DNA from 3 places in the Dyadobacter aurulentus genome. Region 2 is predicted to be linked to each of the others. Evidence: riboswitches for the same ligand, from Rfam matches in the RefSeq annotation. Region 2 holds a riboswitch; each other region holds the start of a gene.

The links. Region 2 has a riboswitch for cobalamin ahead of FXO21_RS25735 (TonB-dependent receptor). Riboswitches for the same ligand answer to the same signal wherever they lie in the genome.
Region 1: another riboswitch for cobalamin. It lies ahead of metE (5-methyltetrahydropteroyltriglutamate--homocysteine S-methyltransferase); the one in region 2 lies ahead of FXO21_RS25735 (TonB-dependent receptor).
Region 3: another riboswitch for cobalamin. It lies ahead of FXO21_RS11865 (TonB-dependent receptor plug domain-containing protein); the one in region 2 lies ahead of FXO21_RS25735 (TonB-dependent receptor).

The regions. Positions count from the first base shown of each region.
Region 1 covers NZ_VSRN01000001.1:3,837,278-3,848,083, reverse strand. The annotation lists gene FXO21_RS16010 (acyltransferase family protein) at 1-225, opposite strand, end outside; gene FXO21_RS16005 (acyl-CoA thioesterase) at 271-657, opposite strand; gene metE (5-methyltetrahydropteroyltriglutamate--homocysteine S-methyltransferase) at 1,033-3,345, opposite strand; cobalamin riboswitch at 3,524-3,771, opposite strand; gene FXO21_RS15995 (glucosamine-6-phosphate deaminase) at 3,931-4,668, opposite strand; gene fumC (class II fumarate hydratase) at 4,821-6,221, shown strand; gene FXO21_RS15985 (hypothetical protein) at 6,288-6,803, shown strand; gene FXO21_RS15980 (D-2-hydroxyacid dehydrogenase) at 6,860-7,798, shown strand; gene galK (galactokinase) at 7,812-8,993, shown strand; gene FXO21_RS15970 (aldose epimerase family protein) at 9,038-10,180, shown strand; gene FXO21_RS15965 (DUF4160 domain-containing protein) at 10,304-10,606, shown strand; gene FXO21_RS15960 (DUF2442 domain-containing protein) at 10,603-10,806, shown strand, end outside.
Region 2 covers NZ_VSRN01000001.1:6,210,333-6,221,138, forward strand. The annotation lists gene cobN (cobaltochelatase subunit CobN) at 1-2,377, opposite strand, end outside; gene FXO21_RS25730 (cobyrinate a,c-diamide synthase) at 2,598-3,926, opposite strand; gene FXO21_RS25735 (TonB-dependent receptor) at 4,042-6,228, opposite strand; cobalamin riboswitch at 6,392-6,697, opposite strand; cobalamin riboswitch at 6,773-7,134, shown strand; gene FXO21_RS25740 (cytochrome c biogenesis protein CcdA) at 7,268-7,897, shown strand; gene FXO21_RS25745 (TonB-dependent receptor plug domain-containing protein) at 7,881-10,061, shown strand; gene FXO21_RS25750 (Hsp70 family protein) at 10,107-10,806, opposite strand, start outside.
Region 3 covers NZ_VSRN01000001.1:2,851,617-2,862,422, reverse strand. The annotation lists gene FXO21_RS11890 (SAM hydrolase/SAM-dependent halogenase family protein) at 1-153, opposite strand, end outside; gene FXO21_RS11885 (hypothetical protein) at 180-761, opposite strand; gene prfA (peptide chain release factor 1) at 892-1,965, shown strand; gene FXO21_RS11875 (thioredoxin family protein) at 1,969-2,529, opposite strand; gene FXO21_RS11870 (DMT family transporter) at 2,594-3,529, opposite strand; cobalamin riboswitch at 3,592-3,789, shown strand; gene FXO21_RS11865 (TonB-dependent receptor plug domain-containing protein) at 3,843-5,795, shown strand; gene FXO21_RS11860 (YncE family protein) at 5,838-6,917, shown strand; gene FXO21_RS11855 (tetratricopeptide repeat protein) at 7,028-7,768, opposite strand; gene FXO21_RS11850 (DEAD/DEAH box helicase) at 7,838-9,175, opposite strand; gene fbp (class 1 fructose-bisphosphatase) at 9,213-10,208, opposite strand; gene leuC (3-isopropylmalate dehydratase large subunit) at 10,638-10,806, shown strand, end outside.

The DNA of each region.
Region 1 (10,806 bases), 2.4 Mb from region 2:
GTAAGTAGCCCCAAGTCCGTGCTCAGCAAGATGGTTCCGGTTAGCAAGAAGAATGCGGGTGATCAGAAAACCGCTCAGAACAAAGAACAAAGTAACGCCAACCGGGCCATTTGCGATAACGTTAATTCCCTCGCCTTCTGGGAACCAGTGAAACAAAACCACGAGGGCAACCGCAAATGCCCGTAACCCGTCAAGTTGAGAAATATACTCCTGCTGCTTCTGCATGTGTCCATTATAACACACCAAAGAACGTGATTAATTAGTAAAAAGTTAGCTTAAAATTTTCACTGGCTTGTGATCCTCGTCCAGCGCTACAAACGTAAAAATGCCCGTAACTGCTTTCTCCCGGCCCTCTTCGTACATTTTCTCTACAAAAATATCGACGCGTACCTTCATGCTGGTATTACCTACGGTTTCCACCCTTCCGACCAGCTCGATGATCGTCCCGGCAGGAATAGGGTGCGTGAAATCAATGCGGTCAGAAGAGACAGTCACACATCTGAGCCTGGAAAAACGGGTGGCCGCAATAAATGCCACTTCGTCCATCATCGACAAAGCAGTACCTCCGAAAAGGGTATCGTAGTGATTGGTATTATTTGGAAAAACCGTCTTAAAAACGCGCGTTTCCGAAGCAGTAATTTTTTCTTCTAAGTTCAAGGTGTTGGTGGTTATTTGGGGTGTACGGGGTGGCTTAACTTGGTTCAGTGTTGTTCGGAATAGTTTGGGGTGGTTTGAGGTGGTTTGAAGTTGTTCGGTAGTTTGGTTCGAGATTGTTCGGAGTTGTTTGATGTGTCTCGGTGGTTCGAGGCGGTTTGGACGTGTATTAATATTGATATCTTAAACAGCCTCGTAATATCCCGAACCACTCTGAACGATTTCCAATTACCCCGAACAATCCTGAACAATTCCGAACCACTCTGAACGATTTCCATTTACCCCGAACAGTCCCAAACTATTCCGAACCACTCTGAACAATTTCCAATTACCCCGAACAATCCCAAACTATTCCGAACCACTCTGAACAATTTCCAACTACTTGACGCCTTCCCGCAGCAAGTTAGCCGCTGATATCATGTTTCGCAAAGCGGCTTCCGTTTCGGGCCACTTTCTGGTTTTGAGGCCGCAGTCCGGATTTACCCACAGATTGCGTGCCGGTATCACTTTTAATGCTTTTTCAAGCAGTAATACCATTTCATCGACGGTCGGGACGCGGGGGGAGTGGATGTCATACACGCCAGGCCCGATTTCGTTAGGGTAACTGAAGCTGGCAAAGGCATCCAGCAGCTCCATTTGCGAGCGGGAAGTTTCAATCGTAATCACATCCGCATCCATGGCCGCAATAGAATCGATAATATCATTAAACTCCGAATAACACATATGCGTGTGGATCTGAGTCTGATCGGCCACGCCGGCCGCACTCAGCCTGAATGCATCTACCGCCCATTTCAGGTAAGCAGACCAATTTGTTTTTCGCAAAGGCAGCCCCTCACGGATCGCCGGCTCGTCGATCTGTATTACCCTGATACCCGCTTTTTCAAGATCAACCACTTCGTCACGGATCGCCAGTCCGATCTGGAATGCAGTATCTTTCCTCGGCTGATCGTCGCGTACGAAAGACCACTGCAAAATGGTAACCGGGCCAGTCAGCATTCCTTTTACCAGTTTTTGAGAATTCGCCTGCGCAAATGCCGACCACTTCACGGTCATCGGCTCCGGTCTTTCCACATCACCATAAATCACCGGCGGCTTCACGCAGCGGCTTCCGTAACTCTGTACCCAGCCATTTTGGGTAAAAGCGAACCCGGAAAGGCGCTCGCCGAAATACTCGACCATATCATTCCGTTCAAATTCTCCGTGAACAAGCACATCAATGCCCAATTCTTCCTGCCAGCGCAGTGAGCTCACGATTTCCTCCCGAATGCGGACTTCGTATTGTTCCAATGTTAATTCGTTCTTTTTCAGGTTGGCACGAAGCAGGCGGACTTCGTCGGTTTGAGGAAATGATCCGATTGTAGTGGAAGGGAACAATGGGAGTTTCAGTTTTTCTAACTGGATCTGCTGTCTTATTTCGAAGTTATTTTGCCTGTTGAGATCAGCTTCCTTCACTGCTGTCAGCCGGGTCTTCACGTGCGGCTTGTGAATGAGCGGCGACTCCCTCCTGCTTTCTATTGCATTCTGGTTTTCGATAAAAGCATCGTCCAAAAGCAAGTCAGTACCCGCTAATCGGCATATTTCCACCACTTCTGCCAGTTTTTGTTTGGCAAATGACATCCAGTTTTTAATCTCCGGCGTCAATATAATTTCGTCCTGTTCGAAGTCAAGGTCACAGGGACTATGCAGTAAAGATGATGATGGCGCGATCATCAGCCGATCTTCTCCAAGTACATGGATGGCCTGGGAAATGAAGTCCAGCGATTTACGATAGTTGTTTTTCCAGATATTCCGTCCATCGACTACGCCCAGCGAAAGTTGGCGGGTTGAATGGGCAAAGTCTTCATGCTTCAACAATGCAGAAAGCGAGCTTTCGCCCCTGGTCAGGTCAATATGCAGCGCATCGACGGGCAGCTTGGCAGCGGTAGGCAGGTTATCTTCCAGTGCGCCGAAATAAGTCGCGACGAGGATCTTCAATTTCGGCACCGACTTCCTGATCGTCGCATAAGCAATTTCATATGCATGTTTTTGCTTCTCGGTCAAATCCAGTACCAATGCAGGTTCGTCTAGCTGTACCCATTGTGCGCCGCGGGAGTATAGTTCTTTTAATATAGATGTGTATACCGGCAGCAGGTTTTCCAGTAGATCAATTTTTTCAAAACCTTCCTCTTTTTCTTTTCCCAGCAAAAGATAAGTAACCGGCCCGAGCAGCACAGGCTTGGTTAAAATGCCTTTTTGCAATGCATCTTCAAATTCCAGGAATACCTTTTCCGAATATATCCTAAACTGCTGATTTTTAACAAATTCAGGAACCAGATAGTGATAATTGGTATCAAACCATTTTGTCATTTCCATCGCATTCAGATCCAGTCCGCCACGCTGGTAGCCACGCGCCATTGCGTAATAGAGATCAAGTTCCTTGTTGGATTTTCCATCTATTAACTGGTGATATCGTTCCGGAATTGCGCCCACTGTGAGCGACATGTCGAGTACCTGATCGTAGAGGGAGAAATCATTGGAAGGGATCAGCCCGATTCCGGCTGCTCTTTGAGTCTCCCAGTTTTCGTGGCGGATTTTGCGGGCTACTTTCTGCAGCTCTTCCCGGTCAATTTTGCCTGACCAGAACTTTTCGCTGGCTCTTTTCAGCTCGCGGCGGCTCCCGATGCGCGGGTAGCCCAGATTGTGTGACAACATAATACTAGTGTTAAAGAGTTAGTAAAAACCCTTTGAAAACACCCCCCATCCTGCTCCTGAGATCAGTACGTAACATAGGCGAAGGTAAACCCGGACTGGCTGACAGCGATTGCGCCGGATCATTTTCGATAATATGCATGGTAAATCAATGCCTGACCAGCCTCCGATCGTGAGAGAATAGCCATTGAGAGTAGCGGCAAGTCTCCTGGCTTATATCAATTTTCGCCGCCCTTCTCGTCGAAATGTTCTGGCTGTTAAGCTTTCTCATTTACAACAATGGGACACCTGGGCAAAAACCTGTTTCGGAAAAACCCGGAGCTGATATTTACAGTAGCACGACTGCCCGTGATTTGCACACGGTTCCTTTTTAGTTTGCTGGTATTGGATGAGGGTTCCAAAAGCAAAACCGCTACCCCGATTGACGGGCGTTCACAAAGAACAGCCCAAATTTAAATTGAAAATCCAGGCGTCGGAGAAACCGGGCTGATTTAAGTGAAATGGAGGAATATTCAATTTAGCGGCGGATATTTTATCTTTTTCAGCTGAAAATAATGGGCTTCAAAAGTGATTCTTGGCAGCCCATTATCATCGCTTTTCAATCTCACTCCCAGCCTCTTCATCCAATATGAACTCCGCATTGAAGTGATTTTGTAATACCGTAGCAGGAAATGCGGTTGTTACCGGGAATGCAAGTGCGCGGGCGATTACCGGTGCTTTGGCAGCTCCGGAGCCGATCAATATGGCCGTTTTTGATTCCAGAATGTGCCTGACACCGACCGTAATCCCTTTTGTAAGCGGCGTGGCTTTTTTGAAATATTTCTGCCCTACTTCCGCAGTCAGCGGGTCGAGCTCCGAAATGTGGGCGTAGGTGTCCCAGGGTGTACCAGGCTCATTCAAAGCCAGATGCCCGTTCATACCGATTCCAAGCACGATCAGGTCCAGGCCGCCCAGGGTTTCAACGATTTTATTAACCCGCACGCATTCTGCTTCGGGATCGATTGCCTTTCCGTCGAAAAAAACGATTTGATTTTCACGAAAGCCGATCGGCTTTAAAAAATCCCTGTCGAGCAGGTCGCGGCAGCTACCGTCATCATCGGCGCCAAGCCCGATCCATTCGTCCAGACCAATATAAATGCATTGCGAAAAGTCGACCGTTCCTTTCTGATTCGCAGCCGCCAGCGCCCGGAACATACCCAGCGGCGTACTTCCGGAAGGTAGACAAATTACCGCGTTCGGTTTTTTTGCAAGAAGCGTGATCACACGGTCGGCAGCCGCAAGGCTCATGGAATTGTAGTCGGGATAAATGCTGATTTTGGGCACCATTGAGTTCTAATCTTGATTTTTAAAGCATTCCAATCTAAACATTCTTTTCAAGGTGGTGAACATTTATCTTTAAAAAACACTAAAAACTAACCTGCCGAACCTAACTTTACCTTTCAATCGACAATTCATTTTTTACTACTTCTAAAAATAAAATGGAATACCGTATAGAAAAAGATACGATGGGCGAAGTGCAGGTACCTGCCCATGTATATTGGGGTGCCCAAACGCAACGCTCTATCCAGAACTTCCCGATCGCGCAGGATATCAATAAAATGCCGAAAGAAATTATCAAAGCATTTGCTTACCTGAAAAAAGCCGCGGCGATCACCAATTACGAAGCCGGCATTCTTCCAAAAGAAAAAAGTGACCTGATCGGACAGGTTTGTGACGAGATCCTGACAGAGCAACTCGACGACCAGTTTCCGCTAGTGGTATGGCAAACAGGCTCAGGTACCCAGTCTAACATGAACTGTAATGAAGTCATCGCCTACCGTGGTCATGTATTGCAGGGCGGCGACCTGGCTGATAAATCTAAATTTTTACACCCTAATGATGATGTAAACAAGTCGCAATCGTCCAATGACACCTACCCGACCGCCATGCACATTGCGGCGTACAAAATACTGGTTGACGTGACGATTCCGGGCATTATCAAGCTGCGCGATACTTTGAAAGCGAAATCGGAAGCTTTCAGGAATGTGGTCAAAATCGGCCGTACCCACTTTATGGATGCGACCCCGCTTACCCTCGGCCAGGAGTTTTCAGGATATGCTTCCCAGCTGGACCATGGCCTGCGCGCGATCTATAATACGCTTGCGCACCTTTCTGAACTTGCGCTGGGCGGAACAGCGGTTGGTACCGGTATCAATACGCCCGAGGGATATTCGGAAGACGTAGCCCGACATATTGCTACATTAACCGGCCTGCCTTTCGTGACAGCCGAAAATAAATTTGAAGCACTCGCCGCACACGATGCGATCGTGGAAGCGCACGGTGCATTGAAAACGGTGGCAGTAAGCCTGATGAAGATCGGGAACGATATCCGCATGCTTTCCTCCGGCCCCCGGTCCGGAATTGGTGAAATCCATATCCCTGACAACGAACCCGGCAGCTCGATCATGCCGGGAAAAGTGAATCCGACACAGTGCGAGGCTATGACGATGGTGGCAGCCCAGGTAATGGGAAATGACGTAGCGATTGGTATCGGCGGCTCAAATGGTCATTTTGAACTGAATGTTTTCAAACCTTTGATGGCGTACAACTTCCTGCATTCGGCAAGATTGATCGGCGATGTTTGTGTTTCATTTAATGATAACTGCGCAGTGGGCATCGAGCCGCTGCATGAAAATATCAAAAAGCATGTGAATAATTCGCTCATGCTGGTGACTGCATTGAATACTAAAATTGGTTACTACAAAGCTGCCGAAATCGCACAAACTGCTCACAAAAACGGCTCTACCCTGAAAGAAACGGCTGTTTCACTTGGTTACCTCACCCCGGAGGAATTCGATGCCTGGGTGAAGCCCGAGGATATGGTAGGAGATAACAAGTAAATTCATTCTTTTTCTGTTCAAATGCTCCGCTTTACCGACCGGAGCATTTGTTTTTTTCTAATGGAAATGAATATCAAAACCGAGCTGCTGGCTGACGAAAAACTGTCGAAAAGAAAGGCGACGCTGATTGCCGATCACGCGTGCACTTCCGAAGAAGCATTTGATGAACTTTTCAACTGCTTTATTTCAGACGATCAGCGTCTAACCCAGCGTGCGGCGCATAGCCTTAGCATTGCTGCGAGGCAATGTCCCTGGCTGATCGAACCCTACATTGGCACATTGGTAAAACAGCTGGCCCGCAGCGACGTGCACGACGCCATACTTCGCAATAGTGCGCGCATCCTGGAAGATGTTCCGATTCCGGAAGAGTACCACGGCGAGCTGATCGATATTGCTTTTAAATATGTTCTCGACAAACAAACTGCCATTGCGATCCGTGCGTTTTCGTTGACTATCCTGTATAATCTTTCGCTGATTTATCCGGAAATCAAAAATGAGCTCAGATATACCATTGAGGAGCGGATGGATTACGAAGGCCCGGCATTCATTTCCAGAGGCCGGAAAATTCTGGCACGCATTTAACTTAAAAAATCCCGGGAAATCATTTTACCTTGCTTTTTCAAACTTCCAAAAAGACAATGATCATTTATTGCCACTCCTTACTGGACAATGCATTAAGGGACAAACTTGCTGAAACTTTGTCGCAGCACGTTATCAATTACCGTACAGAAGACACAAGCGAAGAAGAAGCACGCGCCAACTTTGCACAGGCCGACTATATTCTCGGCAATCCACCCGGAGGCTGGTTCAGTAATGCACCGGAAAATCTGAAATTCTGGCAGCTCGACTCCGCCGGTTTCGATCAGTATGCATCGATTCCTTTGCGTGACAACGTAAAAGTGGCCAATATGGGCGACTGGTTCGCGCGTCCCTGCGCCGAAACCATCGTGGGAGGCGTACTTGCGCTTTACCGCGGCCTGGATACACTTACTTTATTGAAGCAAAAATCGGAATGGGTGGGTAGCAAACTGCGGACAGACCTGAAACTGTTATATATGCAAAATACGATCGTGCTCGGCGCCGGAACGATCGGCCAGGCGGTGAATGCGATTTTGAAAGGACTAGGCTGTGCCACGCACATGATGGCGCGTACTTCGCCCGACGCAGATTTGCACAGCCGCGAAGAATTACTGGAAGCATTGCCGCACGCAGATCTGGTTATCAACACCTTACCAGGCACCGCTACCCATTTTGCGAATGCAGAGTTTTTTACCAAAATGAAAAAAGGCAGTGTGTACGCAAGTGTAGGAAGAGGAAGTACTACGGATGAAAATGCGCTTCTGGAAGTTTTGAATTCGGGAAAGCTGGACGGTGCAGTACTGGACGTGACCGAAACAGAACCGCTCCCGGCAGACAGTCCACTATGGAAACTGGACAATGTGATATTGACCCAGCATACCGGCGGCGGTCACAGAAACGAGCATATGGGCAAAGTAGATTTGTTCCTTAATAATATTCTGGCTGTTGAAAATCACAGCAGCCCGGCGAATGAAGTCAACCTCTTGAAAGGTTATTGATGTATTTATAAAAATGAAAATGACAACCCCGGATTTAGATTTAGTAGCATCGATCAAAGACAAGTATTTCCAGCAATTTGGAGACGACCACGCGATCCAGGTATTCCGCTCTCCCGGGCGCATTAACCTGATCGGCGAACATACTGATTATAACAATGGTTTTGTGCTGCCCGCGAGTGTTGATAAGGCAGTCTATTTTGTGATCTCACCCAGGGAGGATAATCTGGTGAAGCTGTATGCTGCTGACCTGGATGAAACCTATTCCTTTTCGCTGGACGATCTCACCAAACCCGCTAAATCCTGGCCACATTACCAGATCGGGATTGTGGAGCAGATCCAGAAACGTGGCTTGGAGATTTCCGGGTTTCAGGCTGCTTTTGGTGGAAATGTGCCGGTTGGCGCCGGACTATCTTCTTCCGCTGCGCTGGAATGCTGCCTATTGTATGCGTTGGACGAAATTTTCGGACTCGGACTTGGCCGGTTGGATATTGTTAAAATGTCGCAAAAGGCTGAAAATGAATATGTAGGCGTACAATGCGGCATTATGGACCAGTTTGCTTCTGCTTTTGGCGTGAGCGAATCGGTAATGCGCCTCGATTGCCGCACGCTGGACCTGGAATATTTTCCATTTCCAATGGACGAATATATGATCGTGCTTTGCGACACAAGCGTGAAGCATTCACTGGCCAGCTCGGAATACAATACCCGCCGGCTGGAATGTGAAAAGGGAGTTGAGATATTAAAAAAATATGATCCTGCTATTCAGAGTCTGCGCGACGCTTCGCCTGAGTTGGTGGAAGCACATCGCGACGAATTGGGCGACGTGGTTTACCGCCGCTGCAAATTTATAACCGAGGAAATTCAGCGTGTGCTCGACGCCTGCGAGTTGCTCGTGGAAGGTAATTTACCTGCTTTTGGCAGCAAAATGTACGAAACCCACGATGGCCTGCAACATGAATATGAGGTGAGCTGTCCCGAGCTGGACTTTCTGGTTTTGCAGACCAGAAATAATCCTGATGTGATCGGTGCGCGGATGATGGGAGGCGGTTTTGGCGGATGTACCATCAATCTGGTAAAGAAAACAACCGTCGATGCCTTTGAAGAAGAAATGAAAGTTGCCTATCAAAAACAATACAATATAGATCTTCCCTGCTACCGCGTGAAAATCACTGATGGTACCGGCGAAATCGTTTAAATAAAATAACTGAATTTCCGGCTGCAAACGCTTAACCTTTGAATATGAAAAAGATACCACTTTTACTCACGGCTCTGATCGGTCTCACGCTTTTCGGATGCTCTCAAACAAAGAATGAAGAAAAAATGATCAGCACAATTTCCAAAGAAACATTCGGCGAACTTCCCGACGGCCAGAAAGCAGACCTGTACACCCTCACCAATGGTAACGGAATGACCGTCAACATTACCAATTACGGCGGCATCATCACCAAACTTACTGCGCCTGATAAAAAGGGAGAATGGACTGACGTGGTTCTGGGCTTTGACTCGTTGCAGCCTTATGTAAATGGTCACCCGTTTTTCGGTGCACTGGTAGGTCGCTACGGTAACCGGATCGCGAAAGGTAAGTTCAAGCTGAACGGACAGGAATATTCACTGCCGATCAATAATGGCCCCAATGCATTGCACGGCGGTATCAAAGGGTTTGATAAAGTGATCTGGAAGGCAACCGAAATCAAGGAAGATTCGGTAGTAGGATTGCAACTGGAATATGTCAGCAAAGACATGGAGGAAGGCTACCCGGGAACATTAACCGTGAAAGTAATCTACACGCTTGATAACGACAATGCATTGACTATCAACTACAATGCGACAACGGACAAAGCCACAGTGGTGAATCTCACAAATCACTCCTACTTCAACCTGACGGGTTTGAAAAGAGATATTCTGGATCATGAAGTTTCAATTTTATCCGACAGCATTGTGCCGGTTGATGCGACGCTTATTCCTACCGGCAAACTGAGAGCTGTGGAGGGAACGCCATTTGATTTCAGAAAACCTACCAAAATCAATGCGGGTATTAATAAGATTGACGACGAGCAGATCAAGAACGGCGGCGGTTATGATCACTGCTGGGTTATCAAAAGGACCGAACCGGGCCTGATGCTTTTCGCGACTGTGAAAGATCCTGAAAGCGGCAGGTTTATGGAAGTTTTCACGACCGAGCCCGCTGTTCAATTCTATACTGGTAATTTTCTGGACGGTAGTCTGAAAGGCAAAAACGCCACTTTTTCAAAGCGTTTCGGGCTTTGCCTCGAAACCGAGCATTATCCGGATTCACCGAATCAGCCACAGTTCCCATCGACTGTTTTGAATCCGGGAGATACTTACGAAACGACAACGAAATACCGCTTTTCAGCGAAATAAGGTATATTTCAAAAGTAATGTTACAAGCACCGCGCAGCCAGTTCCGGCAAAGCGCGGTGCTTATTTTTTGTCCAGTTCCGGATCTTTTTTGGTAATTTTGAAACATACACCACTATGCACGCTATGCCGAAAGTCATCGAATACTTTGGGATTATATTCTATTTTTATTCCAATGAGCACTTACCAATCCATGTCCATGTCTCTTACGGTGAGTTTGAAAGTATTTTCGAGATTTTCTTTGAGGATGGACATATTAGTAAAATAGCAGTTCGTAAATCAGTCGGAAAAACATCTCTGCCAGCTCAACAACTGCGTGATGCAAATCGGATTGTAGAAATGTACGCAAGTGATATTGTTAATAAATGGACTGACTTTTTTGTTCTCAAAAAGAAAATTAAAAGTACCAAAATCACGAAGCGACTATGACGCTAACATTAAAAGTGACCGACGCTAACTATTTATCAGACTACAAAATTCTTGTAAAATTTTCCGACGAGACAGAACAAATTGTCGACTTTGAGGATTTCCTGATAAAGAATACGCATCCTCAGTACGATAAATACCGTCAACCTTCGCAGTTCAGGAAATTTAAGATTGAGCGCGGGAATGTAGTCTGGGGTAAGGAC
Region 2 (10,806 bases):
GATCGGTATCGAGGTTCGTTTGCCGGATTAATTCCCAGATCTGCCTTTGCAGCAGCGGCAATTTGGAAGGATCCAGACTTTCGACCTGATAATATTCGTCCACCAATTGTGTCAGTTGCGCCAATTCACCATAACTGTCAGCAGAGGTCATGGGCGGCGTAAGATGGTCGATGATCACTGCATGTGCCCGCCTTTTAGCCTGAGAACCTTCTCCCGGGTCGTTGATAATAAAGGGATAGAAAAGCGGCATGTCACCCAGCAACGCGTCAGGGAAGCAGTTTTCCGACAAACCAATACCTTTTCCCGGCAACCATTCCAGGGTTCCGTGCTTGCCCACATGTACGATCGCATCGGCACCCCAACTGTCACGCAGCCAGCGATATAGCGCATAATAATGGTGCGTTGGAGGCAAGTCGGGCTGGTGATAGATGGCGTCCGGATCCATGCCGTATCCGCGCGGCGGCTGCAATGCCACGAACGCATTGCCAAGATCCAGCCCCGCCAATACGATTTGTTTGTCGTGGACAAATGTTTCGCCCGGCGCAGGCCCCCATTGTTTCACTATCTTTTGTTTAATCTGATCAGGAAGTTCATCAAACCACCTCTGATATTGCTGAACCGGCACATGTCCGGCAGCATTCGCGAGTTGTTCGTTGGTCAGATAATTATGGTCATAAGAACATCGATCGATCAATGTATGGATCAATTCATTGCCTGTCGCGGGAAGCTTTTTGATCTGGTAACCCTCCGCCTGCATTGCGTGCAGCATATTCATCAGCGAGGCCGGTGCGTCCAGCCCTACTGCATTTCCAATCTGCGATGCTTTCGTATTGGAGTTGGTAAAAATGAATGCGATGCGTTTCTGTGCATTTTTCAAATGTCTCAACCGCGCAAAACGGATTGCCAGACCCGTTACTCTTTCAACCCTGTTTTCAAGCGGCTCATAACCTTTTGTTTCCTTTCCTTTTTCTTTAAATGAAACCGGAACGGTAATAATCCGGCCGTCAAATTCCGGGATCGCCACATTCATGGCGGTATCGAGCGGGTTCAGTCCACGCGCTGACGTTTCCCACGGCCCCCGGCTCATTCCGCTGGTGATCGCCTGTAAAACAGGCACATCCAGGTTTGTCAGTGCTGCTACCGGCTTGCTGATCGTTCCCACGGGCTGAATATCGGTCATAGCAAATGAGATCGTATTGATCAAAACATCGACCTTAACTCCCTCATCAACAAAATATTGAAATGCAAGCGGCTTACCCGTAACCGGATCGGCTGATTTCAGTGACGATGTAAAAACAGGCAGTACATTTACATTCCCGTTTTCCAGCGAACGGACCATCGCGTCCACAAAATGCGTATTTCCGCTGATCCAATGTGCGCGGTAGAATGTGAGCGCGACGGTCGGAAGCGCGGGATCTTTGTATTTCAGCCAGTCTGTCATAGCTGCATTTTCAGGAAGATCCGGATGATATATGCCGTGTTCCGGTAATTGCAACGCAGGTTCAGCGCCAAAGCCGGTCATTAGCAAATGGTCTGACAAATAGCACAATAGCGATGTAAAATTGATGTACCCGCCTGCCTGCAGATAATTTAGAGTTTCCTGCAAAATGTCCGGTGAAACCGTTGAGACAGCTGCAAAGTCGGGATTCAGCTCTCCGGTTCCGCTGACAATAATCAGGTGCTGCTGCCGCTCCTTCGCCAGCCTGACCAACTCACCATAACCCGGAATACTACTCAGCCGGCCGTGAATCCGGATCACAATGATCTGTGCTTCTGCCAGTTCACGGGCCAGCAACTGCGCCATTTGCTCATCACTTTTCACAGCCAGCAGGCTGATACCCATGGTTTTAGGAAAATCATCCGGCAATGTTTCCATCGCGCGGCTCAATGTCAGCAAATCCGTATCGGCATGGGTCATGAAAACGATTCCTTCCGTCGGTATGGCCGGCTGCCCGCTGATCGTGGCTGTTTCCGAACCTTTCCAGGTGTAAAACTGAAATACATATTCGGCCAGGTCGGCAGGCGGAACAAGATAGCGGTCCGCCTTGACCATGCTTTCGATGTAATCAAAAATGGCGATGATCTGCCAGTCATTATTGATGGAATGAAACCAAACCGAATGTCCGTCGAAAAGCAATGTCACGACATTTGCCAGCGTGCACGGGCCCAAACAGCCGCCTTTGGTCATGTGCACCACATTGCGGAGCTTTCTGCGCAGCCACTCACTTTTGTACAATTCCACGGGAACAGCATCATAACCCCGATCCACCCGCCCGCAGCAGCAGGCATTGTAACAATACGACAAATGCCCCCGTCGCTGCACAAGGTTAATCGCTTTTCCGTCAGAACGTGTTATTCGCTGGCGTTTGGTTGTCATTTTGTTGGTGGTTTTTGGCTTTTAGCTGTTAGCTATTAGCCGTTAGCTATTAGCTTTTGGCGGTTGGCCGTTTGCTGCTATTTGTTAGCTCTAATCTCTCTTTATTATTCTTATTTTACCACTAAATATCAGGCAGTTCAATCCTTATCACTAAAAACTAATGGCTAACAGGTAATAGCTAACAGCCAAAAGCTAACAGCCAAAAGCTAACAGCTAATAGCTAATAGCCAAAGGCCAACAGCCCCCTGACAAACTCCTCCCTTTCCGCCCAATACAAATGCATGTAGGAAGCATATGTATTCAGCTTTCTATAAATCCTCGTTTCCGTTTCAATCAATTTCGCATTGGTAATGCGGATTGACTCCGGCTGCATTTCGTTTTGTATCAAATTGCTGTAATGAAACTCGTGGCCTTTTATTTCCATATTATTCCAATTCGCGATCCGGTAACCCAGTGTCATTTTTGCACTTTGCATGGAAGTGGCGCAGTCCAGCACGCCCGCCATAGGGAATGTTTCTCCGCTTTGCGTTGTAAGGCTTTTTGCCAGGTACATTAACCCGCCGCATTCAGCGAGTGTCCGGCCTCTTTCATCACAGTAGGCTGCTACACTGGCTCGCATAGATACGTTTTCACTTAATTTTTCAGCAAATAACTCAGGATAGCCGCCGGGCAGATAAAGGAAATCGGTTTTCGGCAAATGGTTGTCGTGCAACGGACTGAACCAGGTGATCTCTCCGAAGCGGGAAAGCATTTCAATATTTTGCTGATATAAAAAAGTGAAAGCTTCATCCCGCGCAATGCTGATTTTCAGTTGTCCGGGTTTTTTCGAAGATTTTGAATGTTCGCGGCTTGTGCTGCTATGCTTTTCACGCTGTGTGATTTCCAGTAAGCGATCCAGGTTTACAGTTTTGGGAAGTACCTCTGCAAGATTTGAGATAATCTCTTCGTAATCTGTCCCGGCAGTGATTTGCAACCCCAAATGCCGCGAAGGAATGCTTATATCCTTATTCAGAGGAAGATAACCCAAAGGCTCAACGCCGGCGTCGGCACAAGCTTCCTTCAAAAACCCGTAATGCGATTCGGTGCTGACGAAGTTGAAAATGACGCCGGCAATGTTGATTCTTTTATCAAAATTTTTAAAACCAAACAACAAAGGAGCCGCCGAGTAAGCCATAGACTTCGCATTTACCACCAAGATCACAGGAACATCCAGTAAATGCGCGATCTCCGCGCTGCTGCCCTGCATTTTATCCGCTCCGTCAAAAAGCCCCATCACCCCCTCCGTCACCGACACGTCGGCAGTAGCACTAAATTTCCCGTAACTCTCCCGCACATGCTTTTCCGAAGACATAAAGGTGTCCAGATTGATACTTGATCGACCCGCAGCCGTGGTATGATGGATCGGATCAATGTAATCCGGGCCGCATTTGAATGGCTGAACCACCATCCCCCTATTTTTCAGCGCGCGCAACAAGGCCAGCGTAAGGGTCGTCTTACCGGAGTTGCTCGATGGAGCGGAGATCAGGAAATGGGAGCTTTTGAATGTCATTGTGCTTGTTTCTGTGTTACACGGAGAGCCTCGGAGAAAGAATGAGGGGCACGGAGATTATTTTTCTCTGTGGTCCTCCCCTTAACTCCGAGTACCTCCGTGTCACCTCAGAGAGCTATATGTTATACTTTAAACTGACCAAAAAATTCCGAGTTGCGCCCGGTGAAAACTGGTTGGCAAAAATGGCATTGGCGAAATATTTTTCATTGAATAAATTATTGACGTTCAAGCGCAAGGCGGTGCGACCAACCCGGTAGCCAACTGCCGCGTCAACCACCGTATAAGCCGGAAGTGCATAAATATTGGCACTATTCGTGAATGTTTCATCCATATAATTAACGCCCGCACCAACGCTGAATCCTTTCAGGATGCTCTGCTGAACTTCATAATTAAGCCACACATTAACCATATTTTCAGGTGCGAAAGCCGTTTTGTTTCCCGCCGCCGGATTCACTTCTGAGCCGTCGTGCGGAAGGTATTTTGCCTTTGCCAGGGTGTAGCCTGCATTGATGTCCAGTCCGGGCGATGGATTTCCGTGAATTTCAACTTCCAAACCTTTTGATTCCGCCGATCCGATCGGTTTCAAAACCCCACCCGGCAAGCTTTCCAGCTGGTTATTTTTACGCATGTAGTAAATTGACAGGTTACCCGACCATTTGCGGGAAATTTCCAGCCGGCTGCCGATTTCAGCCTGATAACCATCCTCGGGCTCAAAGGTTTCACCATTCGCTGCTACCCGGCGCGAAGGCTTGAAGTAAGTAGCATAAGACCCGTAAACCGACAAAGTTTCAGTCGGCTGATAAACCAGACCAAGGCGGTAAGTCAATGCAGATTTCGCTACTTTCGACTCGGGACCTTCCGCGGTTACTTCCCTGTCGCCATTGACCTGATCACTGAAATAGGTGCCTCTGAAAATATCATAACGCAACCCCGCTAACGCTTTTAATTTCTCCGAAATCTTTAACCAATCCTGCACATAAATCCCGTGCACGTTTTCCATCGTAGCCCGGTAATTGGTAGTCACGAAATCGACATAACCCTGATTCGCGACCGGATCCTTAACCGGAATGGTAGCAAACTGACCCGGCCCGAAAACATCCCCGTTATAAGTCCGGCGATCCATCAAGCTCAGTGAATAACCGGCAAGCAGCTTATGCTCAATGCCTCCGGTGTTGAAATCAAACGTCAGTTCGAGCTGGTTTTGCAGCGGTTTGGTGAGGTGATTAAAGTAAAAGGGATAGGACCTGGTGATCGAATCCAGCGTAGGGTTCAAAGTCAGCTCCTCCGCAGAAAAGTAGTTGATATTGTCATCGTAATAGGATAGCTGGTTCGAGAGTTTCAGTTTCGAATTGATCTGGCGGACGTATTTGAGCTGAAAATCATACCGCGTGTTTTTCAAAAAATCCTGCGGATCGTTGTAGCGTGTATTTACGTTCAAACCCGGTACTACTTTGCTTCCTTCCAGCATCGGAATGCCCGTGTCGGTATCGTAAATGTCCTTATTGGCGCCTATCGTCAGGTAAAACAGGTCTTTTTCAGTTGGAGTGTATTCCAATGCCAGATACCCATTGTTTGTGTTCGAGCCGGAATGCCGGTAACCTTCCGTGTCGGACATCCCAAAATCGACCCGGTAACGCAGCTTGTCATTGATCGCCCCGCCCGCTCCGGCACGCATCCTTTTGGTGTTAAAACTTCCGTAGGTAGTAGAAAAATCAGCTTTGAACCCGGCAGTTGGCTTTTTCCTGACGATATTAATGATCCCTCCCAATGCAGAATGCCCGAACAGTGCCGAAGCAGGGCCTTTGAGAATTTCAATGCTTTCGACATTGGCCAGGTTCGTGCTCGGCGCGCTCGTGGAAATGTTGTGGCGCTCGTCGCGGACACCGTCCGTGAGCAATACAAAGTTGGAAAACCCGCGGATCGTGAAATGCTGAAATCCGCCGTAAGTGTTGTTGGCTCGCACACCGGTGGTGTTTTTCATCGCTTCACCGAGGTCATCCGCGCCGCGCTGCTCAATGGTTTTGACGCTGACACCCGAAGTGGAAACGGGCATATCCCGTATCGGAACGTCGATTTTGTTGATGGCAGAAAATGACTTCCGCCGTTCTTCCGAAATGATAACTTCGGACAAATCGCGTGCTTCGCCGTCCTTGTCCGGATCAGGCTTCACAGTGTTTTGCTGCGCATAACCAGCCGAAGTGAGCACGATAAGTCCGCCGAATACCGCAGTGCAGACGCCGATTTTTAATTGAATGGTCCGGTTGCTCCTGCCGTCAGTTCGCGGACCGCAGTTTTGTAGCATTTGCATACTTTTAACCTGATTTTAGGTGAGTTAAAAGCTCTTGCCAGAATTTTTAATGCAAGCGAAAGAAGACGAAGAAGGAAAGACCGGGCGAACTACACCCGAAAATCACGGCTCAAAAACCGGAAAAATCCAGACCAGACGAAGCTTCATTTCGCGGAAGCATTGTCAACAAAAAAAGGCAGGTCTCCTGACTTGTAACATTCACATCGTCCTTCCCGGGGCTTTTAATTTTGAATGATTGAGTGACTGAATGATTGACTGATAAAAAAATATTCGGTCATCGCAGTGGCGACCCGGTCTATAATTCAGTCATTCAGTCATTCGCTAATTCAATCATTAATTCCCCAGTGGACATCATTCTGATGTAAACTCTTTGCGTTACTTACAGTTGCGCGACAGCTCGTGATTTGCACACGATTCCCTATTAATTCACGTGGTTAGTAAAACCTTTTCCTGTTGGAAAATAAAGTAAAGAACTGTTTCAAGGCTGCAAAAGTAGAGGAATAAGTTAATTTTCATGTCAGTGTAAAACAAAAAACTCCATATTTGCGGCTCAATTGGTTCACGCGCTTTGCGTGATGAAAAGGGAATCCGGTGAAAATCCGGAGCAGTACCCGCTGCTGTAAGTTCATATTTTGTGTTGCAACATTTTGTGCCACTGGGAAGTAATTTTGAGTTAGTGATTAGTGAGTTAGTGAATTAATGAGTTAGTGAATTAGTGAATGACCGAATTAGTGAATGTTTTTGTATTAGACTTATAAAACCCTCACTCACTCACTCACTCACTCACTCACTCACTCACTCACTCACTCACTAATTCACTCACTCACTAATTCAATCAATCCCCCGGGAAGGCGTTGCAACTGGGCGAGCCAGAAGACCTGCCAGTCGATATATTATCCGGATTGCTTTCGGGAAGAAAGGCGATAGGACGATGGCGGTGGCTTCTTTTGGGCTGCTGCCCTGCGCCTGCATTGTTCCCAAAGTTTTTCGAGATAAGCGGTTTTTTACTTATCCAAGATTAATCGAAAAACGAATGGTCAACATCCTACTCATTGATTCCCTGCTTCTTGGCGTCCAGCATTCCTTTGAACCCGATCATATGGCGGCGGTTTCTGTATTGGCCAGCGAGGATGCCAAAAGTCCTTCCCAACGCTGGAAACTGATCTGGCGTTCGTCCCACTGGGCGCTCGGACATTCCTTTACGCTCATCCTGTTTGCTGTGCTGGTTTTGCTGCTGAGATCGACGCTTACCCTTGACATTTCGGAGAAAGTAGAGCTGCTCGTCGGGCCGCTGATGATCTGGCTGGGTGTGGTTGCGATCCGGCGGAACTTTGTGAAAGACAGAACTTTGCATTACCCTAACCCGCAGCAAAAATTCAGCCGCTCGTTTTGGGTAGGAATGGTCCACGGACTTGCGGGAACAGGCGGCGCATGTGCCGTGGCGCTGACCCTCGCCGCAAGCGATGCGTCTACGGCGGTCTGGATCATCATTTTGCAAAGTGTCGGAATTATTCTTTCCATGTCGGCTTACGGCTATTTTTTCGCCACTTCCATCCACCGTTTCGCGGGCAAGCGGGAAACATTTCTCAAAGTCGTCAACTACACCGTCGGCGCATTTTCAATCCTTATCGGAACAATCACTCTGTATGAATCCCTTGTATAAATTTTTACGCTTACCCGTTCATTTACTGCCCTTTATCAGCTACTTCCAGAGCAATGCACAAACTACCCCGACAGACAGTTCGAATGCGAACCTGCTCGATCCCATCGTAGTTACAGCCACGCGTTTTGACACAAACAAAGAGCGCATTGCCCAAAAAATCGACCTGATTTCCTCGGAAGATATGCGACTGACGCCCGCCCAGGACCTTACCGATATGGTTCGGAAATCGGCAGCCGTGGATGTGATCCAATATCCGAATTTGTCAAGCGGGATAGGAATCCGGGGTTTCCGGCCGCAGTTTTCCGGATTGAACCAAAGAACATTGTTACTGATCGATGGCCGCGCCGCCGGGGCGACCAACTTGTCCCAAATCAACCTGAATGGCGTTGAGCGGATCGAAGTCCTGAAAGGCCCTGCTTCCTCGCTTTATGGTTCGCAGGCAATGGGCGGGGTGATTAATGTGATTACCAAGCGGTCCAAAGGTGCAGCCAGCGGCAATGGCTTTGTAGAATATGGTAGTTTTAAAACGATTCAGGCTGGCCTCAACACCGGTGGAAATCTGACCAAAAAGCTTGATTACGACCTTTCATTTACCTATTTGGAAAGATCAAAATATTACAGGATTGGCAGCAACAACTGGCTTAGAAATGCATTTGACTACACATCTTCCCAGAAAAATTACACTGCCCAGCCCATTGAAAAAGTGGACGAAACGGTTAATGATGGCGCAAAAAGGCCTTACACGCAGCTGCATTACTATTCGGGTGCACTGCGGCTGGGTTATCAGCTGAACAAACGTCTGCGACTCGATGTGCGTGGCGAAACATTTCAAGCAAAAGATGTCGAGTCACCCGGTGAAATTTCTTCCGGCAGCACAGAAGCGAGTACCAAGGATATTGGCCGGGCTGCGCTGGATATTGCACTTTCTGCGGAAATAGGCGCTCATACTGCAAGCGTGAAAGTGTTCGGGGCAGACGAACATACTTCTAATTATACCCTGAACGTTTCCGGCAAGCCCGTCGCGCCTTTCCGCTCGGCTGCCGGTAAAAACAGCTGGAAAGGTATTCAGATTAAAGACGTCTGGAAACTGCAAAAACATTCATTGATAATAGGTTACGATTATCTGAATGCTTCCACCAAAAGTCGTCGCTGGACCAACGATACTACTGAGCGAGCGCCCACCCAGCCTGAATATGCGATCATTTCATCTGCATTTTTTGCTCAGGCAGTTCTGGATTTTGGTAAAATCACTTTGCAGCCCGGCGTGCGCTTCGACCATATTACATTTGATGTACACGAAACTGCCCTGTTGCCTACCTACAAAGCAGGTAAGGAAAAAACACCTTTTACAAGTCCAAGCCTGGGCATAACCTATAATCCGGTTCATTATTTGTTTTTAAAAGCCAATGTCGGCCGCGCCTTTGTAACAACGGATGCTTACAATGTGGCCGGATATAACGAGATAAGAGACGCAAAAGGCAGGATCGCCGTAACAGCCGGGAACCCGGACCTGAAAAACGAAAACAGCCTCAGCTGGGACGCAGGAATACATTTGAGCAGACCAAAATCAGGCTTGTCGGCCAGTGTTACCTATTTTGCGACACAGGTCGATAACCGGATCGCGAAGACGATCAGAACAGTGAACGAGCCTTTGCAAAACGGCGACGTAATCGTGTCCAGAGCAACTTTTGTGAATGCGGCCGACGCGCAGATCAATGGCCTGGAAACTGAGCTATCCTATAATTTGGGCGCATTAAATGATTACCGATACGTTTTGCGGGCATTTTGGAATGGCACTTCCCTGCTGAAAGCGAGGGAACTGATTATAGGGTCCGACGCTTCGGAAACAACGAGGAATATTCAGAATGTGGCCAGAAATACATTTAATTATGGCCTGGAATATGACAACCTCAAATGGCTCCGCATCCGGTTATCCGCCCGGACGGTGGGCATGCGGACAGATATCGATTATACCGATCCGATCAATCCCGAAATCGAATACCCAAACTATATGATGATCGACCTGGCAGCTGCATTCAAAATTTCAGCCAGTCACCTGCTCACCCTGAAAATCGCTAATGCAACTGACGAGAATTATTATGAAAAAAGAGGCTATAACTTGCCGGGAAGGGCAGTTTCCTGTCGGTACAGTTTTTCGTTCTGACAAAAACTATTCAAAGCCGGCGTGAAATACCGGCTTTAAATAGTTTCAGGAAAAACGGTTGCGGGCATCGTAGGCCAGTCCCAGCCCGACGCTGGAAAGCTTGTTTTCCTCCGACCAGTTGGCGGCTGGAAATAGCTTCCTGAACTGCTCCTGGATCAGGGGAATTTCGGTAGAGCCGCCGGTCATAATTACCAGTCCGATCGCTTCGGGCGCAATGCCGGCCACCTGCAAACATTCTTCTGCTGCATTTACGATTTTCTCTGTTTTTGAAATAATGGCTGTGTTAAAATCTTCTCTGGCCACATCGATACGCAGATCCTGATCAATAAAAGGTAGTTCGGCCTCGAAGTTCTCCCTGCTCGCCAGACCGATCTTGATCTTTTCCGTTTCTGCCAGCACCGCATGTCCTGTTTCCTGTTCAAGCACATTGATCAGCCTGCCGTAGCGAACCGGATCATGCGTTTCGCGCAGCAACTGCTTGGCCTGGAACAAAATCCGGTTTGTATATAAGAAATTCACCTTGCTCCATTCCGACAAATCGAAATAATGGTAAGACGGCACTTCGAGGTTTTTGGCGCCGTATCTCGTCCGAAAACCTAGTTCCGGCATCATTTCGGCCAGGCTCAGATCTTTGTCAAAATCATTTCCACCGAGGCGCACGCCGGTATTTGCCAGGATATCGCTGTTTCTATCGTGCTTTCTGGCATTTTCCTTTGAAAGCCGGATAATCGTGAAGTCCGAAGTT
Region 3 (10,806 bases), 3.4 Mb from region 2:
AGCTACACCTTTCATCGCCGAGACCGCCCCGTCCTTCAAGCCAAAATCCGATTGAAAAACAAGCGTGTAATTAGGTGCATGATCGGAACCACATCCTGCAAAGCATAGTATGATAGCGATTGCAGCGAAAAAACTTGTCAGCTTTTTATACATTAGTCCTGATGTTTTAAAACCAAAAACTACTTTTTCAACTGCTTCGCATCCAGTTTCCTGATAATGTCTTTTTTGTTAAATAATAATCTCCATACTGAGAAAGGCACCGCTGTACTGTCTGAGCAGGTTTTGCAAATAACACTTTCACTTGGCAGGGGCGCATTGTAAACCAACAGCGTATCCCCCAGCTGCTGTAAATTGTCTCCGGCCGTAATTTTTCCTTTCGCGCTGAACAAATATGCGTCCAGTAATTCCCTTTCTTTTGGATCCAACCGGGCACTTTTAACATCGTCCGCTCCCAGGAGCTCCACTTTTACGCCATATTCCTTTTCCAGGGCGGCGATTACAGGAATACCGGCAACATTTTTACAAAAGTCTTTTCCACTTTCCGGATTCTTTTCGATTTCCGCATTCAGGGATTTTTCTGCGATCTGTGCGATTTTCTTCCCCCATTCATTTGCCGAATAAACCAGCTGCGTATTCGTAACCCGTTTGATCTGAGAGGCTTTGATTTCTTTGGTAAGTTCTTTGGTCTGCTCCACGCGGCCGCCGGAATCGCAGGCTGAAATCACCAGAATCATTATGAGGATATAAAAATTTGTTTTCATTTTAATTTAAAACTTTTAAAAGGCAAAACGATCAGGCGCTGCTCAGCCAGGAACAGTGTTCCACATTCATTACAGCTAAATTACGTATCTTTGTGCCCCAAATGTAGCTTGCCAAAGATATTCAATAAAGATGATCGATAAGTTAGAGGCCATAAAAGAACGTTTTGAGGAGGTTTCCCAACAAATTATTCAGCCGGAAATTGTCTCTGATTCCACCCGTTATTCCAAAATAAGTAAGGAGTATAAAGACCTGGGAAGGATCGTGGAACATTATGCGCTTTATCAGAAATTACAAAAGGATATTGCCGGCACCAAGGAGCTCATCGCGACGGAAAAAGACGAAGAGCTGCGCGAGATGGCCAAGGAAGAACTCGATGAGCTGGCCCCGAAATTGGAAGACCTCGAACTGGCGATCAAAGAACTACTGATCCCGAAAGATCCGAATGACAGCAGGAATATAATTCTCGAAATCCGCGGCGGCACCGGCGGCGATGAGGCTGCAATTTTCGCAGGCGATTTATTCAGAATGTACCAAAGATTTTTTGAAAAAATGGGCTGGCGGTCTTCCATTATGGATTTCACCGAAGGTACCAATGGCGGTTATAAAGAGATTATCTGCAAAGTAGAAGGCGAAGATGTGTACGGAAAAATGAAGTTTGAATCGGGCGTACACAGGGTTCAGCGCGTTCCACAGACAGAATCACAGGGCCGCATCCATACTTCCGCAGCATCCGTCGCAGTACTGCCGGAAGCAGAAGAGGTGGATGTGCAGATTAATATGAATGATGTGAGGGTCGATACTTTTCAATCGTCCGGAGCCGGCGGACAGTCGGTTAACACGACTTATTCGGCGGTACGGCTTACCCACATTCCTTCGGGGCTGGTTGTAAGCTGCCAGGATGAGCGTTCGCAGCTGAAAAATAAAGATCGTGCGTTGGGCGTCCTGAGGTCGCGACTGTATGAGATCGAATTAAAGAAACACAACGATGCGATCAGTTCGCAACGTAAATCAATGGTCGGCAGCGGCGATCGTTCGGACAAGATCCGTACCTATAACTACCCGCAAAGCCGGATCACAGATCACCGGATCGGCTACACAGTCTACAACCTTCCAGCAGTCATGGAGGGAGATATAGCAGAATTTATCGAAAGGTTGCGTATAGCGGAGAATACAGAGAAAATGCAGGAAGGAGAAACTGTTTAGAACTTACTTCGTCCGGTATTTCTCTTTATAAGTCTTCGCCTTATAATTTTCGAAGTCTTCCTTTTTATAAAAATCCTCGCCGAAGAATGTGATCACTTCGTGGAATTCTTTGGGTTTGAGGTAACCGGCGAGCGGCTGGATCATATTAAACTGATCGTCCAGAAAAACAGTGGTAGGAAAACTTGGCTGGTTATTTGTGAGCGCCAGTGCGATTTGATTGATGCCTTTCGCCCCCTGAGGCAGGAATTCGAATTTTTTATCTCCCAAAACAATAGTCTTCCTCTGCTCCGCATCCAGTTTTACAGCGTAATATTTTGCATTAACATACGCTACGACGGCCTTATTTTTGAAAGTCTCCCGGTCCATTACCTTGCACCAGCCGCACCAGTCGGTATATAAATCGATCATGACTTTTTTAGGCTCTTTTTTTACCTTTTCGAACGCTTCCTCGATCGTCAGCCAATGTATCTGGTCCTCGCTGCGTGTCACAGAATCGGACCGAAAGCCAGTAAGCGCCAATGTTACTGCTAAAAAAATAAAGATCCTTGGAATGAAGTTTTTCATACGATGTCATTTTGGTCTGTTCAACAAAACAGTTTAACAACTTATTGAAAGTGAGAAAATAAATTCAATTTTCCCCGGTAACCTTTTGTTTTTGCTTCGCGAAAGAAATCAAAATACCTCCCGCCACAATCAGCAGCATTCCTGTCAACACAGAAACCGACGGAAAAGATTCGCCCATCAAAAATCCGATTAAAACAGAAAACAGAATATTTGAATAACCAATAGCGGCGACTCTGCCAGCCTTGTCATGCGTAAAAGATTGTGTCAGCATTTTTTGCCCCAGCAATGCTGTAAGCCCCAAAGCAAGGAAACCCAGCCATTGAAACAAATTAACAGGCCACTTGAAGGTTCCAATCAGAAAATCCATGTTTTCCATAGGATAGTAAGTACCTACGAACATTGAAATAACAGGCATCACTATTCCACTTAACATAAAGGATAAAATGATCGCGCGGGTGTCATAAACAACCCCGAGCTGGCGAATCGACAAATAGGAAACGGCAGTAAGCAATGCATTACCGAGTCCCAGTGCATTGTCCCGAAGCGAGATCGACACGTCCGGCCGGAAAACAAAAAGAATTCCTGCAAAACCAATAAAAATGGCCAGCCACTCGCGCGAGTTCAAGGTTTCGCCCAGCAGAAGCCATGAAAACAATGCGAGGAAAATAGGGTAAGTATATTGATAAGTCGACGCGCGCCCTAGTCCCAGCGTTTGAATTGCATAAAAGAGCATATAAAGCGAAAGTGTGCCGACTATCCCCCGAAAGATCAGCAAACCCAGTTTTCCTCCCTGCTGCACTAACGGGCGTTTCCAAATGCTCGTTGCAATGAAGACCACGCCGACAATATTTCTGAAAAATACAAGCTGCACAATATGGAACTCCCGGCCCAGCCATTTGGAAATGGCGGATGTGAGTGCGAAGAAAAAAGCTGCCCCTAGCATCAGATAAATACCTTTCAGCGGGGCATCGGGAGTGTGAATTTCAGATAGCGAAGCCAACAAATTGAATTTTGCGCAAAGATAAGGGATAAGATGGTCGGTAGTTAAATCAATGCAAATGGCTAACTTTGCGCGCGTTTGGTGCCCGCTGCAATTTCAAATTGCGCTTGTGGCTTAATAGGGAATTTCGTTCAAACCGGAAGCTGTCCCCGCAACTGTAAGTCTGATCCATTGACCTGATCTTCAAGCCACTGTAAAAAAACGGGAAGGCGCAGGAACAAAAGACGAGCCAGGAGACCTGCCATAACCATTAGTTCTGAATGCTTTCGGAGGAGAGGCAAAAGACTATCAACCAGCTGAGGAAGTATCTAAATTGACTATTAACCAGACTTTTGCATTGTTTGTTGGCTTGACGGCGGGTATTTTATTATCCGGAAATAGTAGTCATGCACAAACAGATTCCATTGCGCTAATGCCGGTCAATATCAGAGGTTTCGTTCCGGAAAAATTCATGAGCGGCCTGAAAATACAGCAGATAGACTCTGCGACACTTTATACATATAAATTCCAGAACATAGCCGACCTGTTATCCGTTTTCACACCCATTGCATTCAACAAATATGGTCCGGGCCAGCTGACCACCGCATTTTTCAGGGGAACTTCTGCCAACCATACTGCCGTGCTTTGGAATGGATTAAATATCAATTCGCCTACTTTGGGGCAAACCGATTTTTCCACGATCCCTGTCGCCGGATTCGATGCATTGTCGGTACAGTTTGGATCTGCGGCCAGCATAGTTGGTACTGACGCGGTGGGGGGAAGTATTTTGCTCAGCAGCGAACATCAAAATAAAACAACTGAAGTATCGATAGCCGGTCAGCTCGAGAGTTTTGACAATTATCAGATGCAATTTGTGGGCAGATACCATTCGACGCTAAATAAACAATGGAGTATGTCGGCCAAAACAAGCGGCTACTGGAATCGTTTGAACAATCATTTTCCTCATTCGCAAAGGAGGGATTATGCGTTGCTGCCTGCCGAAGCTTCGCAAAGAGGGTTGATCCAGGACATTTTTCTGACCTCAAAAAAGGACCAGGAAATTTCCGCACACGTTTGGCTGACGAGCAACAGACTAACTACTTCACCCGACAATCTGGCCGGGCGGGAACTTACCCTCACCGAAGCTTACCGGACCATGCTACGATACCGCGCCCGCGACCTTACACTTCGCACGGCCTGGGTAAGAGATGTGATTGATTATGCCAAAGGTGATTTTGACAATCCGGATCACGCGGTTACGGATAAATTTTCCTCCCGCGCGGAACATGATTTCAGCTGGAATATGCAGACTCCCGGGAGCGGCATTTACGTGAAAGCCGGCGCTGAATGGACGCATTACCGCACAAGTGTGCCGGGTTATGAAAAACGTCTCATTACTGAAAACCGCGCTGACCTTTTTCTGCTCACCCGCTGGCAGGTAAATCAGCGGCTGGTGGCTTCCCTGAATCTGAGACAAGCATTGATAACCGGCTTCAATCCTCCATTCACTCCATCGTTAGGTGGTGAATATCAGTTGGTTCAGGAACATCATTATCAGCTGAAACTCAAAAGCGCGCTCTCAAGAAGCTATCGGGTACCAACTATGAATGAACGTTACTGGGCGGTTTTGGGCAACCCGAATATCAGGCCGGAAAGTGGCTGGAATAAGGAAATCGGGCTGGAACAAACTGTGCGTACCTCTTATGACGATGTTTTTACAACTTCCGTTACAGGTTATCATAACAGGATCAAAGACTGGACCTACTGGAATCCGGTGAAAAACTACCGCATCGAAAATTTGCAGCAGGTACTCGCCCGCGGCATTGAGCTCCAGCTAGGCTGGCGGCGTAGCTTTGACATACTAAAATCAGGTCTGAATTTTAATTATGCATTCAATAAAAGTGTACAGGAAAAAGCTTATGATGCCTATTCTGTTGACGTGATCGGTAAGCAGTTGCGGTTTGTCCCTATTCACAGCGCGGGACTGCATTTTTTCTTTCAATATAAAATCGCAAGATTAACTGCTCAGATGCAATCGGTTGGTAAACGCTACACTACCTTCGATAACGCTACGTTCCTAAAAGAATATGCATTGGTAAATTTGATTGGGGAAGTTACGATTCCATTCGCGGGGGTATATTTGCGGATCCAGGGCCAGGTAAACAATGTTTCGAATACATTTTATTTAAATACCCAAAACTATGCAATGCCCGGAAGGAGTTTTGCTATTAACCTGGTAGCAGCGTTTCGCCAAAGCCCTAAGGCTGCGCCAGTCAAGGAAAATTAGACAAGCGATTTTGCATTATTACTTTACATAAATTCAATGAAGATGAGAAAACAATTATCGAGACTATTATTTTTCACAGCATTCTCAGTGCTGGTCTGGTCTTGTAATCAAAGTGAGCCCACACCCAAAGGCGATTATGTGGCGGGCGTATTTGTGATCAATGAAGGTAATTTCAGCCAAAATAACGGCACCATATCCTATTTCACGCGTGAGCAGACTACCGCTGAAGCGGACGTATTTTCGAAGGTAAATGGCAGTACATTAAAAGGCGGCGTCCAGGGATATGCCGCTATTGGCGAGCACGGTGTAATCCTTGTAGATAACTTCACTGCCGGAATGGACAAGGTTGAATTTGTGAACAGCAATACATTTCAGCATCTGGGAACCATCGGCTCGCCGGACATTGAAAACCCCCGCGAAGTAGTGCTGGCTGGCACAAAGGCTTATGTTTCCTGCTGGGGCAACATTGCAGGTAATAACTACTCACAGGGCTACATCGCTGTGATCGACCTGAATACGAAAAAAGTAAATAAGAAAATTAATATCTCCGGCGGGCCGGAAAATCTGGTATTTGCAGGCGGGAAGCTATTTGCTGGAACTGTTTCATATGGCGGCGGAAAAACTTTGACTGTAATAGATGCAGCTACTGAAACCATCGTAAAATCAATCACTTTGGACGCTGCAGCAACGCCGATCGGGCTTGACGCAAATGGAAAATTGTGGGTAGGCGCAGGATTGAAAGCACTGCGCGTTGACCCAGGTTCTTATGCCGTCGAAACTACGCTTACAATCGGTTCTGATGCTAGCAAATCCGCCGGCAATTTTGCGTTTACAACAGACCTGAGATCCATCATATTCACACTTTCTTATTTCGACGCAAACTTTGATCCAAAGGGAGAAACTTACAAATTCGGAATTGGTGATTCACAAATAAACCTGGCCACGCCGTTAATCAAACGAGTATTTTCAGGCCTGTCGATCGATCCTTCACAGGGGTTGATATATGCAGGTGTTACGCCGTCTTATGCGCAGGCAGGATATGCAGTGCGCTACCGTTCAGATGGCAGCCTCGTCGACTCTATTAAGGTAAATGTGGCACCAACTGGCTTCTTTTTCAAATAACAGCCTAACTGCCTCGGAGCAGTCGCATTTGACAAAAAAGAATGCGACAAAAAGCCTTTCAGAAACTCTGAGAGGCTTTTTGTTGGATTAATATCTAAATTCTACGAAGTCTATTTAAAAAAGCCCTGAGGATCAGGTAGCTTAGCTTTCAATAGCTCTACAAATTCGAAGTTCATCTGTGACAGGTCCAGGGTACGGCCTTTATGCAAATGCTCCCAGGCTTTATCAAGCTCATTCAAATTATAATGTAAAAGCGACAAATTATACTGCCCTAATGCGTAAGTAGAGTCGATTGTCATGGCATGTTTCAGGAGTTCCCCCGCCTCATCGAGTTCCTCTTTCCGGCTTGTGATTGCGTACAATTTCAAATCGACAGTGGATAGATCAACCAGTAGCGGTACATTGTCGCCCTGCAAGCTGATTCCCTTGCTGAGCATTCGCTTGGCATCGACCCAGTTTTCTCGTTGGTATGACACAACTCCAAGGCCCCAATAGGCTTCAACATTCTTGTCATTCAAAAGCTGAGCGAGGTTGAAACGATAGCATGCAGTGTCCAACGAACCTTCCTGCAGATACTCCCAGGCGCGGGCTGTAAAAAAACTGCTGGCTTCTGTGCGGCTGGTGAAAGACTTGTCGCACTCACTAAGAAACTTGATTTCTTCATCGATCTGCTCTGAGGTCTTACTGACTTCTCCAAACAGCGGAAGAATGCGTCTTTCCTTTAATTCCAGTGGTTTTTTTTGGGCTGGGCTTGTATCTGAGGTCGGCCCTGCGCTCGCGAGATGCGTGTTTTGAGCAAGGCCAAATACAGGTATTAACACCGCAAGCCAAACAAAAACAGATTCTTTCATATGTAACTTAAATAGAGAAACAGGTTTTCTATTGTCCAAGTTAAACGGTTTTATCCAGAATGTATTGCATTATTTGCGTTTACTTCTTCCGCCAAAACCCTTACGCTTTTGCCCGACTTTGGCAGTTGCTTTCGAATTACTATGAAAGGTTTTTTTCTTTTCGTGAAATGCCCCAAGAAAAGTAGGATCTTCTTTTCGCTTCTGATTATCAATTTCCCTCAGCATATCCTGTCGTTCCGGGACAGGTGTCGCCGCGATTTCCAGCTCCTCGGGTAGCTCCTCCCTCGGAATCTCCATTCTGATTATCTTCTCGATTTTACGAATATGATACTCGTCTGCCATCGTCATAAAAGTAATCGCCTCACCGATCTTGTTCGCCCTGCCTGTCCGGCCGATGCGGTGCACATAATCTTCATAGATCAGGGGCACATCGAAGTTGATCACGTGGCTCACCTCGGTAATATCAATTCCCCGGGCAACTACGTCAGTCGCTACCAAAACCCGCACTGAACCCGAACGAAAGGCTTCCATGGCATTGATCCGGGTATTCTGCCCTTTGTTAGCATGAATTACCTTCAATTCACTTTCACGGACTACCCTGTTCAGCAAATTATCGTGAACAAGACCGGCTACTTCCCTGCTTCGCGTAAATACCAGCACCCTGTTAAAATTTTCGCGGGTCTGCAGGAAATAGCTTAACAGATTGACCTTCGTTCGAAAATTGGGTACTTCATATAAAGTTTGGGAAACCATTTCAGCCGTGGTCGCCTGCGGGGTTACTTCAATTCGTGTAGGAAATTCTAGAAACTCGTGGGACAGCCGCTCTACTTTTTCAGAAAAAGTAGCCGAAAAAAGCATATTCTGTCTCTTGGTGGGAATAATTTCAAGCAGCTTCCGGATTTGCGGCATAAAGCCCATATCCATCATTTTGTCCGCCTCGTCAAGCACCATTACATTCAAATGCTTCACCACGATCTCTTCCTGGAAATACAGGTCCATAAACCTGCCGGGCGTGGCGACGATAATATCCACCCCTTTCCGCAAATTTTCTATCTGCGTTTTCGGGCCAACACCGCCATACAATACGACTGTCCGGATATCCGTATATTTTGATAACGCATTGATCGCCTCTGAAATCTGCATGGCAAGCTCCCTGGTAGGCGCCATAATCAATGCCCGGGGATGTTCGCCCTGGGCATATTTAATTCGCATTAATAAAGGAAGGGTATAAGCTGCTGTCTTGCCGGTGCCGGTTTGGGCGATGCCTAATATATCCTGGCCAGCCAATGCAAGCGGGATCGCCTGCTCCTGGATCGGGGTTGGTTCGGTGTAACCGGCCTCTTCGATTGCATTCAATAATTGTCTGTTGAGCTTGAACTGCTCGAAATTGTTTTGCGTAGTCTGCATCTCGCAAAGTTACGAAAACTAATACAGTAGCGGGCTTTCAGGCTTTTACAACTCCTTCGACCATTTCCTTTGAACCAATGTAAATTGGGGATCTTTGATGAAAAGAGGTCGGCACAATATCAAGAATGCACCCAAAACCGTCACTCGCTTTTCCGCCCGATTGTTCTATTATAAAAGCCAGGGGGTAGCATTCGTAGAGCAGCCGCAGCTTTCCTTTCGGGTCTTTTTGGGTGGAAGGATAAAGATAAATGCCTCCTTTGAGCAGATTACGGTGAAAGTCACCGACCAGAGAGCCTATGTAACGCGCACTGTAATTATAAGATTTGCACTGCTCAATATACTTTTGAACAAATGCAGGATAACTATGGTAATGCCCCTCATTCACCGAGTAAATACTGCCTGTTGACGGTGAGTAAATGTTTTTGTGGGATAAGATAAATTCACCGAGCGAGTGATCAAACGTGAATCCGTTCACACCATCGCCGGTTGAGTAAACAAGCATGGTGGATGAACCATACAATATATAGCCCGCAGCGACCTGCCTGCGCCCGCCCTGCAAAAAATCTTCTATCGAAGCAGGCCCGTTGATCGGGGTCACCCTTCTGTAAATCGAGAATATGGTACCGATTGAGACATTGACGTCGATATTGGAAGACCCGTCGAGCGGATCCATCGCTACTACATATTTCCCGTGGTCGTTCCCGGTGTGTATAATGTCTTCATCTTCCTCTGATAGGATCGCGCACACTTCACCTCCGTTTTTCAAAGCTCTTATGAAACGGATATTCGCAACGATATCCAGCTTTTGCTGATTCTCTCCCTGCACATTCTCGGTTCCGCTTCCTCCCGCAATATCTATCAGCCCGGCCCGGTTAATCTCCCTGTTTATGATCTTTCCCGCCAATGCAATATCCCGCAAAAGCTGCGAAAGCTCGCCAGTCGCATAAGGAAACGCACTTTGACTGTGCATAATGAACCGGTCGAGCGTGACACCGACGGGCAAGGCAAGTTCCTGGGCAGTTTTGATGATCATAGTCGCGAAGAAATATTTGAATAGTGAAATTTACGTCTTCATTTTTTACAATTCAAAGGCATTTCGCTAATAAAATATTTTAAAAATAAATTATGATTTTATCTCAATTAAATACTTGTTTTGTCCTAAGGGTGAGCAATTTAGATCGCATAGAATTAATTTTAAAAGTCGCCAGCTTGACATCGGAGAATCCTCATTCGTTAAAAGACAAGTCAAGTAATTGCAGCGGTGCTCGCCTTCAACTAAAATAAAGATTTCCGCTCAAATAGCATCTTTAAACTAAAATCACTGTTTTTTGAACCTTTCCCGTTATCACTATTCGCCTGAATATGTGCTAATTTGTATTCTCAATTCTCCTTTAAAGAAGTAATAGTCATTCGCTTAGTTCTTTAAAGCCAGTTTTGAAATGGCGAAATTTAATCTGACAAAATGAGTAATCAAGCAAGTACCCTTTTCGACAAGGTGTGGGACGCACACGTTGTACGTAAAATTGAAGATGGTCCGGATGTATTTTTCATCGACCGTCACTTTATCCATGAGGTAACCAGCCCGGTTGCATTTCTTGGACTTGAAACCAGAAACATCGGCGTAATGTATC